One region of the Peribacillus sp. YIM B13477 genome, then DNA from elsewhere that is predicted to be linked to it. Evidence: riboswitches for the same ligand, from Rfam matches in the RefSeq annotation. Region 1 holds a riboswitch; each other region holds the start of a gene.
What was found. Region 1 has a riboswitch for S-adenosylmethionine ahead of ACFX4H_RS09815 (methionine ABC transporter ATP-binding protein). Riboswitches for the same ligand answer to the same signal wherever they lie in the genome.
Positions count from the first base shown of each region.

Region 2: linked by a shared signal. The riboswitch ahead of ACFX4H_RS04015 (bifunctional homocysteine S-methyltransferase/methylenetetrahydrofolate reductase) and the one ahead of ACFX4H_RS09815 (methionine ABC transporter ATP-binding protein) in region 1 are both predicted to bind S-adenosylmethionine.
Region 3: linked by a shared signal. The riboswitch ahead of mtnW (2,3-diketo-5-methylthiopentyl-1-phosphate enolase) and the one ahead of ACFX4H_RS09815 (methionine ABC transporter ATP-binding protein) in region 1 are both predicted to bind S-adenosylmethionine.

Region 1 covers NZ_JBHZPD010000002.1:630,981-634,260, forward strand. The annotation lists gene ACFX4H_RS09800 (YheE family protein) at 1-194, shown strand, start outside; gene ACFX4H_RS09805 (hypothetical protein) at 280-468, shown strand; gene ACFX4H_RS09810 (MBL fold metallo-hydrolase) at 533-1,357, opposite strand; SAM riboswitch class I at 1,641-1,745, shown strand; gene ACFX4H_RS09815 (methionine ABC transporter ATP-binding protein) at 1,815-2,831, shown strand; gene ACFX4H_RS09820 (methionine ABC transporter permease) at 2,818-3,280, shown strand, end outside.
Region 2 covers NZ_JBHZPD010000001.1:795,902-799,181, forward strand. The annotation lists gene ACFX4H_RS04010 (MOSC domain-containing protein) at 310-960, shown strand; SAM riboswitch class I at 1,072-1,170, shown strand; gene ACFX4H_RS04015 (bifunctional homocysteine S-methyltransferase/methylenetetrahydrofolate reductase) at 1,273-3,120, shown strand; gene metH (methionine synthase) at 3,113-3,280, shown strand, end outside.
Region 3 covers NZ_JBHZPD010000001.1:765,518-768,797, forward strand. The annotation lists gene ACFX4H_RS03845 (carbon-nitrogen family hydrolase) at 1-403, opposite strand, end outside; gene ACFX4H_RS03850 (pyridoxal phosphate-dependent aminotransferase) at 503-1,675, shown strand; SAM riboswitch class I at 1,794-1,947, shown strand; gene mtnW (2,3-diketo-5-methylthiopentyl-1-phosphate enolase) at 2,056-3,280, shown strand, end outside.

The DNA of each region.
Region 1 (3,280 bases):
ATTTTCAATGGGAACCATTGCATAAGAATCTGCCAGGATGGAAAATTTCCTTTTATTTCAACAAGCAGGCAGTCAAAGCCTTGTATCATAAAGATGGATCCATCGAGTGGACAGCCAATCCGCCTTCCGAAACAGATGAAACTAAACTCAAAAGCATGATACATGATCTAATGATCTTCCATGTATATGAATGAAACCCCTTTACATTCATGAAATCGCTTAACAGAATAAAAAAAACTCCTTTGCCTAAACTAAAGAAAAGGCTAGGAGGGATTTCTTTTGGATAAAGAAAAAATGACATTTTTGAAGGATACCGAATATGATGGCAAGGACTCCGTTTACCTGGATATCGACCGTATCATCAATGAAGGAATGGCGGGCGGAAATGTGTATGAAGTCGCTAACCTTCAGAACATCGAAGAAGCACATGATTTTTATGATGAAACAGATCCCAATGTCAATAAATGAATAATGTGGGCTCTCTTATGGAGAGCTCTCTTTCATATCAGTCAGACCGTTAAACGGATAGCATTCAAATAGTCCCATTCTCCCTCGCACTTAAAATATTTTCGTTTAATATCGATGTAATGATATGCTCTGAATCCCATTCATGCCCAGATATCTCGATAAGGGGATAGCGATTCGGTAAAACGACCTGCTGGATTTCATGAACGGTCAGCCCTTGAGAATGCAAGCGTAAAATTTCCCCTTGGAGGTTTTCCAGATAATCCAGTTTTTTTCGAAACATCTCCTTCCCATCAGGAACATGCCCAGCATGACAGCAAAACACTTCCCCGAAGTCATATTGAAGCAATCTTTTTATGGAACCGATGATCACCGGGACGGACTCTTCCCGTAAGACAAGCTTTGTTTTTGGGGTTACGAAAAGGTCTCCTGAAAAAAGCACGCCATTATTGTGATTCAAATACACCATATGGTCCTTTGCATGACCTGGGGTAAAAATCGGCTCCCACGTTTGGGTACGGGAATGAATGGCCTTCCCTAGCGGCTCAGCTTTAAAGGCGTCTCTCTTTCCCCAGAAAATTTTGCGATATTCAGGATATTCAGCATCCTTTGCACAAACCTCAACCGACATCGGGTGAATGAAAAGAGGGACCTTTTTATGTTCCTTTATCCAGGCAGCGCCCCCCGTATGGTCTTCATGATAGTGAGTCAGGGCCACTGAGTCGAAGTCTGCGGATTCATAGAATGGAATAAGCTCTTCCAATAAAATCTGTGCGCCAGTATCTATCAATAGGCCATCCGTTAAAAAGACATACACACTCATCCCCCCCTTGTTCCCGCCAGGAGTCCCATGCACGCAAACCACATCATTTATCGTCTTGATCTCTATCATTCGGTTTCCTCCCCATCATTGTACAAAAATAGTTTTACCTTCCTTTTTTTAACTTTACTATAATAAATGTAGTACCACTTTACCTTTTTGACAAGGAAATATTGGAATAAATAGCCTCGATGAAAATGCTGGATTATTGCATAATAGCCCATTTTCCATGAATCGTTTTAACGGACCTTACCAGTTTTAATGACAAAAAAATAAAAGAAACGATTGACATTGCCGGATTTTACAAATAATATAGATTATATTATAAAACTTGAAATATTCTAAAATAATAATTTACTTATCGAGAGTGACGGAGGGATCAGGCCCTGTGATGTCCGGCAACCGCCCTTAGGGAACGGTGCCAATTCCTGCAGAATGATTGCATTCTGAAAGATAAGCCGAGATATGATTTCGCTGCCTCTTTCTGAATGATAGAGGCAGCTTTTTTAATGTTTAAGGGGGAAAGCTCATGATTGAAATCCGTTCAATCCGAAAGGAATACGTCTCGAAGAAAAACCGAGTTATCGGAGTGGATAACGTATCTTTGACCATTCAAACTGGTGAAATATATGGCATTGTCGGCTACAGCGGAGCTGGAAAAAGCTCATTACTCCGCTGCTTGAATTTGCTTGAACGTCCGACAGGTGGAAATATCATTATCGACGGCATTGATTTAACCTCTTTATCTAGCAAAGAGCTTCGTAAACAACGCCAAAAAATCGGAATGATATTCCAGCACTTTTCCCTGGTCAGTTCAAAAACCGTTTATGAAAATGTCGCTTTCGCCTTAAGAGCCGCGCATCGATCGAAGGACGCGACTAAGTTACGTGTATTGGAATTGTTGGAAATCGTAGGGCTCAGCGATAAGAAAGATGTCTATCCTGCACAGCTTAGCGGTGGACAGAAGCAACGGGTCGGCATAGCTCGAGCGTTAGCAAATGAACCCACTGTACTATTATGTGATGAAGCGACTTCAGCCCTTGATCCGACAACTACAAAAGCGATTTTACAGTTATTGAAAAAGATAAGCAGTGAGCTTGGTATCACCATCGTGTTGATTACACATGAAATGGAAGTGGTCAAAGAACTATGCCACCGAGTCGCCGTGATGCAGGATGGCCGGGTAATTGAAGAAGGACCCGTTTATGAAATATTTTCACAGCCCAAACAGGAATTAACGAAGCAATTCATTAGCAGTGTACTGGATTTCGAACTCCCTTCGCACTTGATTGATGAAAGTGAAGGGACGATTATTAAGATCCAATTCGAAGGGCAAACCGCCGGTGAGTCGATTCTTTCGGATACTCTCCAATCCCATGCAGTAAAGGGGAATATTTTACACGGTAAAATTGAGTATATCCAGGATGTTCCTTTAGGCATTTTAATCATCGAGTTAATTGGCGATGCCGTACAAATCCATTCGGCATTGGAGTATATAAAAAATCGTTCCAGTTCTGTGGAGGTGTTAAAACATGTCACTGCTTAATCCCATCGTCAATATTTTACCTGATCTTAATAAAGCCTTTCTTGAAACGATTTATATGGTCGGCGTTTCTCTTGCAGTAGCCCTGCTGATCGGTTTACCGCTTGGAGTATTGCTATTTACAACAACCAGGAATTTATTTTTTGAAAATGGCATCGTGAATCGATCTCTCGGTTTCGCAGTCAATATTGTCCGTTCAATCCCGTTCATCATTCTCTTGGTCGCCCTCCTTCCTTTAACGGACCTACTTACGGGATCGACGATAGGGCCAAGAGCAGCTTCTGTTTCCCTGTCCGTTTCCGCAATCCCTTTTTTTGCAAGGATTGTTGAAACGGCATTACGTGAAATAGACAGAGGAGTGATTGAAGCTGCAATTGCCGTAGGTGCCACTCCATGGATGATCATTAAGGATGTACTTCTTCCAGAGGCAAAACCGGGAATCATTCAAGGAC
Region 2 (3,280 bases), on a different contig from region 1:
GCAAAAAAAATTCGCTCCCTAAAGAGCGACAATGAGGAATTCAATCGTGAAAATCAACATATAGGCGAACGGTTGTAGTTTTCGACTATATATTGTGTTCATATTCTACCATATTTAATTCTGAAATAGCAACTAAATTACTGAAACTAACCTATGAATTTTTCTGGAAATCAATGATATTTCGCCCATTAACGCCACATATGGCTTTTTCATTTCAAATACATATAAAAAGGTACTGAATAAAATGGATTTTTAGTATAATTTATACATATAGGACGATATAAATTTAATATGAATGGAAGATGCAAAATGGAAAATGGAAAAATCAAATCACTACATGCGGGGAAGCCGAAACATGAAATTTTTTCGAATATCGATATCTTTTCAGCCATGGATAAACAAGCACAGGATAATTTGAAAGTTACTAAAGCTGGCATAATCGGTGATGGTGTCGGTAATGTAAAGTTCCATGGAGGTCCTGATCGGGCCTTGTGCTTTTATCCATTTGAGCATTATTCATTATGGAATGAAAAATTCTCTAAAAAGCTGGATATCCCTGCATTTGGTGAAAATTTAACTATAGCGGGGATGAAGGAAGAAACAACGTATATCGGCGATATTTATCAAATAGGCGATGTGATTGTTCAAATTAACCAAGGGAGGATACCTTGTTCGACCATTTCCCTCTTCAATCAAGAACCTAAGTTTTTGGAACACGTGCTGAAAACGAGTTTCACTGGTTATTTTGCAAGAGTACTTCAAGAAGGAACGATAAATAAACAAAACGAGATTGTGTTGATAGATCGTCTACAAGAAAAAATTTCTGTCCATTACGCAGCAGAGGTCATCCTTCATAAACGGGATGGGCTGGATGGTGCTAAGGCGTTACTTACACTAGACTGGTTAGCGGAAGACTGGAAACAAAGGATCTTGAAGAGGGTTCAAGCAGCAAAAGATTGAATGATTTTTGCAAAAGTGAAAAAAATGTCGATCAGGTATTGAAATTGACAGACTATTATTGTAAATTAAATATAATCAAATTTTGAAATCTTATGAAAATTATATAAATGGATCTTATCGAGAGAGGTGGAGGGACTGGCCCGAAGAAACCTCAGCAACCAGCTTAGGCAAAGGTGCTAAATCCAGCAAGCAGAGCTTGATAGATGAGGAGAATGTTTCAAAAACCTTCTTCTTTGAGAAGGTTTTTTTCCTTTTCTCTCATACTCATAGAATACGACAAAAACAGGATTGTTTTTGAGAGAGGGTGTAATGATGAATTTTCGTAAAGAATTAAAAGAAAGAATGCTGGTTGGGGAAGGGGCAATGGGGACCTTGCTTTACTCTAATGGCATTGATCAATGTTATGAGGAATTAAACTGCACGAACCCAGATCAAATAGAGTCCATCCATCGAGCCTATCTGGAAGCTGGTGCAGATATCCTTCAATCGAATACATACGGAGCCAATTTCAATAAATTGAAGCGGTATGGACTTGAAGATGAAGTGAGCAGAATCAATCGCCAGGGAGTCATTCTAGCTAAAAAAGCGGCAAAAGGGAAGGCATACGTCTTCGGTACCATAGGGGCACAGCGGAGCATCAGGAAATCGGATTTAAGCATGGAAGAGATAAAACGGGGTTTTCGTGAACAGCTATACAGTCTGTTGATGGAAAATCCTGATGGGATTCTCCTGGAAACATTTTATGACCTGGAAGAACTGGAAACCGTCCTGCAAATCGTTAAAAATGAAACCGGACTGCCGATTATCGCAAATGTCTCGATGCATGAACTGGGTAATCTTCAAAATGGAATCCATTTAAATGAAGCCTTTCAAAAACTCGAGCAATTGGGTGCCGATGTGGTTGGTGTGAATTGCCGCCTCGGACCACATCATATGATTCGGGCCTTGGAAGAAGTGAGTTTGCCAAAGCAAGCATCGATTGCCATTTACCCTAACGCCAGCCTGCCGGATTATGTCGATGGGAGGCTCGTTTATAAAGCTGTACCGGAATATTTCGGTTCTAGTGCCCTGGAACTTCGAGAGCAAGGCGCCGCGATCATAGGAGGGTGCTGTGGAACGACTCCACTGCATATTCAAGCTGTAAAGCATGCAATTGGAAGTTTGGCTCCCGTGAAAGAGAAATTCACGAAATCCCGTGAAATAGAAGTAATTGAGGTGAACGATAGGGAATTGGAACTTCCCCTTTACGAAAAGGCTAAAACGGAACGGACGATTCTTGTTGAGCTTGATCCACCGAAAAAGCTAGGGATAGAGAGCTTCATGACTGGTGCTGAGGTTTTGAAAAAAGCAGGGGTCGATTCCATTACATTAGCGGATAATTCACTTGCCTCACCAAGGATATCCAATGATGCACTTGCTAATTTACTGAAGAACCAATTGAATATAAATCCGATGGTGCATATAACATGCCGTGATCGAAATTTGATTGGCCTGCAGTCACATTTAATGGGTCTGCAGACGGTAGGGCTGAACGAAATATTGATCATCACCGGAGACCCTTCAAAAATTGGGGACTTCCCGGGTGCCACTTCGGTTTATGATTTATCTTCCTTTGACCTGATAAGCATGGTCAAACAATTTAATGAAGGTCTTTCCTATTCCGGTCAAAGTTTGGGTCAACGGGCAAATTTTAAAATTGCGGCAGCTTTTAATCCCAATGTGAAATATCTGGATAAAGCCGTACTGAGAATGGAAAAGAAGATTGCCTGCGGTGCTCAATCCTTTTTGACACAGCCAATTTATTCCGTAGAGCAAATCGAAGAAGTATATCAAGCGACAAAACATCTAGAAACCCCGATTTTCATCGGTATCATGCCCTTAACAAGCACCCGGAACGCCGAATTCATCCATAATGAGATCCCAGGCATCAAATTGCCTGATAATGTTAGAAGGGCCATGGCTCTAGCGGGGGATGACCCTGTAAAGTCAAGGATTGAAGGGGTGAATATCGCGCGGGAATTGGTGGACGCGGCTAGGGAAAAATTCAAGGGCATATATTTAATCACTCCATTCCTTCGCTATGAAATGACGGCGGAACTAACGAAATATATTAGAAAAGTCGATAGTAAACAGACATCAGAGGTGGCAGTACATGAATAAAAAAGCGATTCAAGATCAGTTAAATTCTAAGATTCTCCTACTTGATGGGGCGATGGGAACGATGCTTCAAGCGGAGAATTTGACAGCAGACGATTTTGGCGGGGAACAATTCGAGGGCTGCAATGAATATTTATCACTGACGCAACCGGAAATCATCCAA
Region 3 (3,280 bases), on a different contig from region 1:
TAAATAAACCATCTTTTTCACCTGGCTGCAGGAAATGATGTTCATCCATTAATTGAAATAAGTGAAGCTTATCATATTCTTTAATGAGCTTTCCGTGTTTATCGATGATGATCATGGTGTTATAGATTCCCTTGCTTGTTTTTTTCGCAATGGAACCGCCGATGATGTGAATCTGGTGTTTCTGTGCCTGTGTTTTAAGAAATTCAATCGTTTTTTCTGCCTCTTGATCAGCAATCTCATTCAGCCTGGTCAAGTCGTATCCGGTTGTCCAAAGCTCTGGTAATATGACGATATCGGGTTGGGACCGAGCTGCTTTTTCCATCCATTGTTCTGCAACCTGAAAATTGATATCTGGTTGCCCGAAAGCTATATCCATTTGAATACAAGCTATTTTCCACTTCATCGTTTAAAACCCCCACATGTAAAAAATGCTTTACAAGACTACGATAAACATATATCATTTGTGACTAGAATTTCAAGAAATTTCAGAGAAGGTGTATAAATGGTGCAATTCGAAAAATCCGGACTGCTTCAGGACCTGCCCAAGCAGTTTTTTGCTTCACTGGTCGCAAAAGTCAATGCAATCACGGAGCAAGGACATGATGTCATTAATTTAGGCCAGGGAAACCCTGATCAGCCGACGCCGGAACATATCGTCAAAAGTTTGCAAACTGCCGCTGAAAAAACGATTAATCATAAATATTCGCCATTCCGGGGACATCAATATTTAAAAGATGCTGCTGCCGTCTTTTATGAGCGGGAATACGGTGTCAAGCTGGATCCGAATAGTGAAGTGGCAATTCTCTTCGGGGGAAAGGCAGGTCTTGTCGAACTTCCGCAGTGTTTATTGAATCCAGGTGATACGATCCTTGTTCCAGATCCCGGCTATCCGGATTATCTTTCCGGTGTTGTTTTAGCCCAGGCAAAGACCGAACTGATGCCCTTGACAGAAGAAAATGATTTTCTTCCGAAATACGATGACATACATAAAGAAGTTCTTGATAAAGCCAAAATGATGTTCTTGAATTATCCGAATAATCCCACAGGCGCTTCTGCAACTGAAAGTTTCTTTGATGAAACCGTCTCCTTTGCAAAAGAACATTCAATTTGTGTGGTCCATGATTTCGCCTATGGGGCGATAGGATTCGACGGAAAAAAACCGATAAGCTTTCTCCAGGCGGAGGGAGCGAAGGATGTAGGAGTTGAAATATACACTCTATCGAAAACATACAATATGGCAGGGTGGAGAGTCGGCTTCGCAGTGGGCAATAAGAGTGTAATAGAAGCTCTTGAACTATTACAAGACCATCTTTATGTGAGTCTCTTCCCGGCGATACAAGAAGCTGCGGCAAGCGCTTTGCTTGACTCACAGACCTGTGTAGGGCAGTTAGTGCAGATGTACGAGGGGCGAAGGAATGTTTTCATTGAGGGATTGAGGGCCATCGGCTGGGATGTCAAAGCTCCAGCGGCATCGTTTTTTGCCTGGCTCAAAGTACCTGAAGGTTTTACGTCCGAGAGTTTTGCTGACTATTTATTAACGCATGCCCATGTAGCTGTTGCTGCAGGGAATGGGTTCGGTGAATTTGGCGAAGGTTATGTCAGGGTAGGGCTACTGACTTCGGAAGAACGGCTGCAAGAGGCTGTGGAACGAATACGGACATTAAACTTGTTTTAATGCAATAAGGCTCACCTTTAAATAGTTAAAACTTATTGACAAAGTAGGAATTACCTGTCAGAATACAAAATAAATTCTTAATCTTTCGATACTTGGATGCAACTTATATATCAGCGTTTTCTTATTTTGAGCAGGTGGAGGGACTAGCCCGATGAAGCCCAGCAACCGACCGTAATTCCATTGTAAAATGGGGCGGAATCCTTCCGCCGGATTTTTTTGAAATCCGCAAGGCACGGTGCTAATTCTTGCAGCCGAGGGCTGGGAGATAAGAAGATGGCTTTTTAAAGCCTCTTCTTTATGAAGGGGCTTTTGCCATTTTGAGACCATCTCAGGTTATTAATGACATCGAGAGTTTACTAACGTGTTATAGGAGTGATCAGATGAGCGAGATAGTCGCTACTTATTTAATTCATGACTTTAATGGAAATCATGAGAAAAAAGCAGAGAGCATTGCCTTGGGTCTGACTGTGGGGACATGGACGGAATTGCCACATTTGGTACAGAAACAACTGGAAAAACATAAGGGGCGCGTCGTATCGGTGATACCCCTACCTGAAGAAGAGAGGGCAAACAGCTACTTTAATCGGAAAGTATACCGTTCGCAGATTAAAATTGCCTATCCGGCAAGGAATTTCTCCAATGATTTACCCGCAATCCTTACGACGGTCTTCGGCAAGCTTTCCTTGGACGGTGAAATAAAACTTATTGACTTGGATTTTGTCGGTGATATTCAAAAAGCTTTTCCCGGGCCGCAATTTGGCATTAAAGGCATAAGGGAAAAAGTTGGCGTATCTAACAGGCCCTTGGTGATGAGCATCTTTAAAGGCGTATTGGGAAGAGACCTAACATTTCATAATGAGCAACTGAGGCAACAAGCATTGGGAGGTGTCGACCTAGTTAAGGATGATGAAATCCTCTTCGACCAGGAACTGACTCCATTTTTCGATAGAATAAAAACGGGAAAAAGAATCTTGAATGAAGTCTATGAAACCGCTGGCCACCGGACTTTATATGCTGTCAATCTATCAGGGAAAACATTTGAATTATTGGATAAGGCAGAGCAAGCGGCTGAAGCAGGGGCAGATGCTTTATTGTTCAACGTTCATACATATGGTTTGGATGTATTGCAGGCCTTGAGTGAACATGATCGTATCAAGCTGCCGATCATGGCGCACCCCGCATATAGCGGGGCATTGGCATCTTCATCATTTTATGGTATCGGCTATCCATTATTGCTTGGTAAATTAGTAAGATTATCAGGTGCGGATTTATCCTTGTTCCCTTCTCCTTATGGAAATGTCGCACTTGAAAAAACGGAGACCTTAGCGATTGCTGAAGCTCTGACAAGAGATGAACTTTCATGGAAAAAAGCCTTCCCTGTTCCTTCTGCAGGCATTCATCCGGGCATGGTTCCAGACCTGATCAAGGATTTCGGGCTTGATAGTGTGATTAATGCCGGAGGCGGAATTCACGGGCACCCTGACGGAGCAGAGGGCGGTGCCAAGGCTTTTCGTTCTGCCGTGGAAGCGGTTCTGGCAGGAAAGGAACTTTCTGAAGCGGCGGCTGAGGAAGAAACCCTAAAAAAAGCTCTTGTGTTGTGGGGAG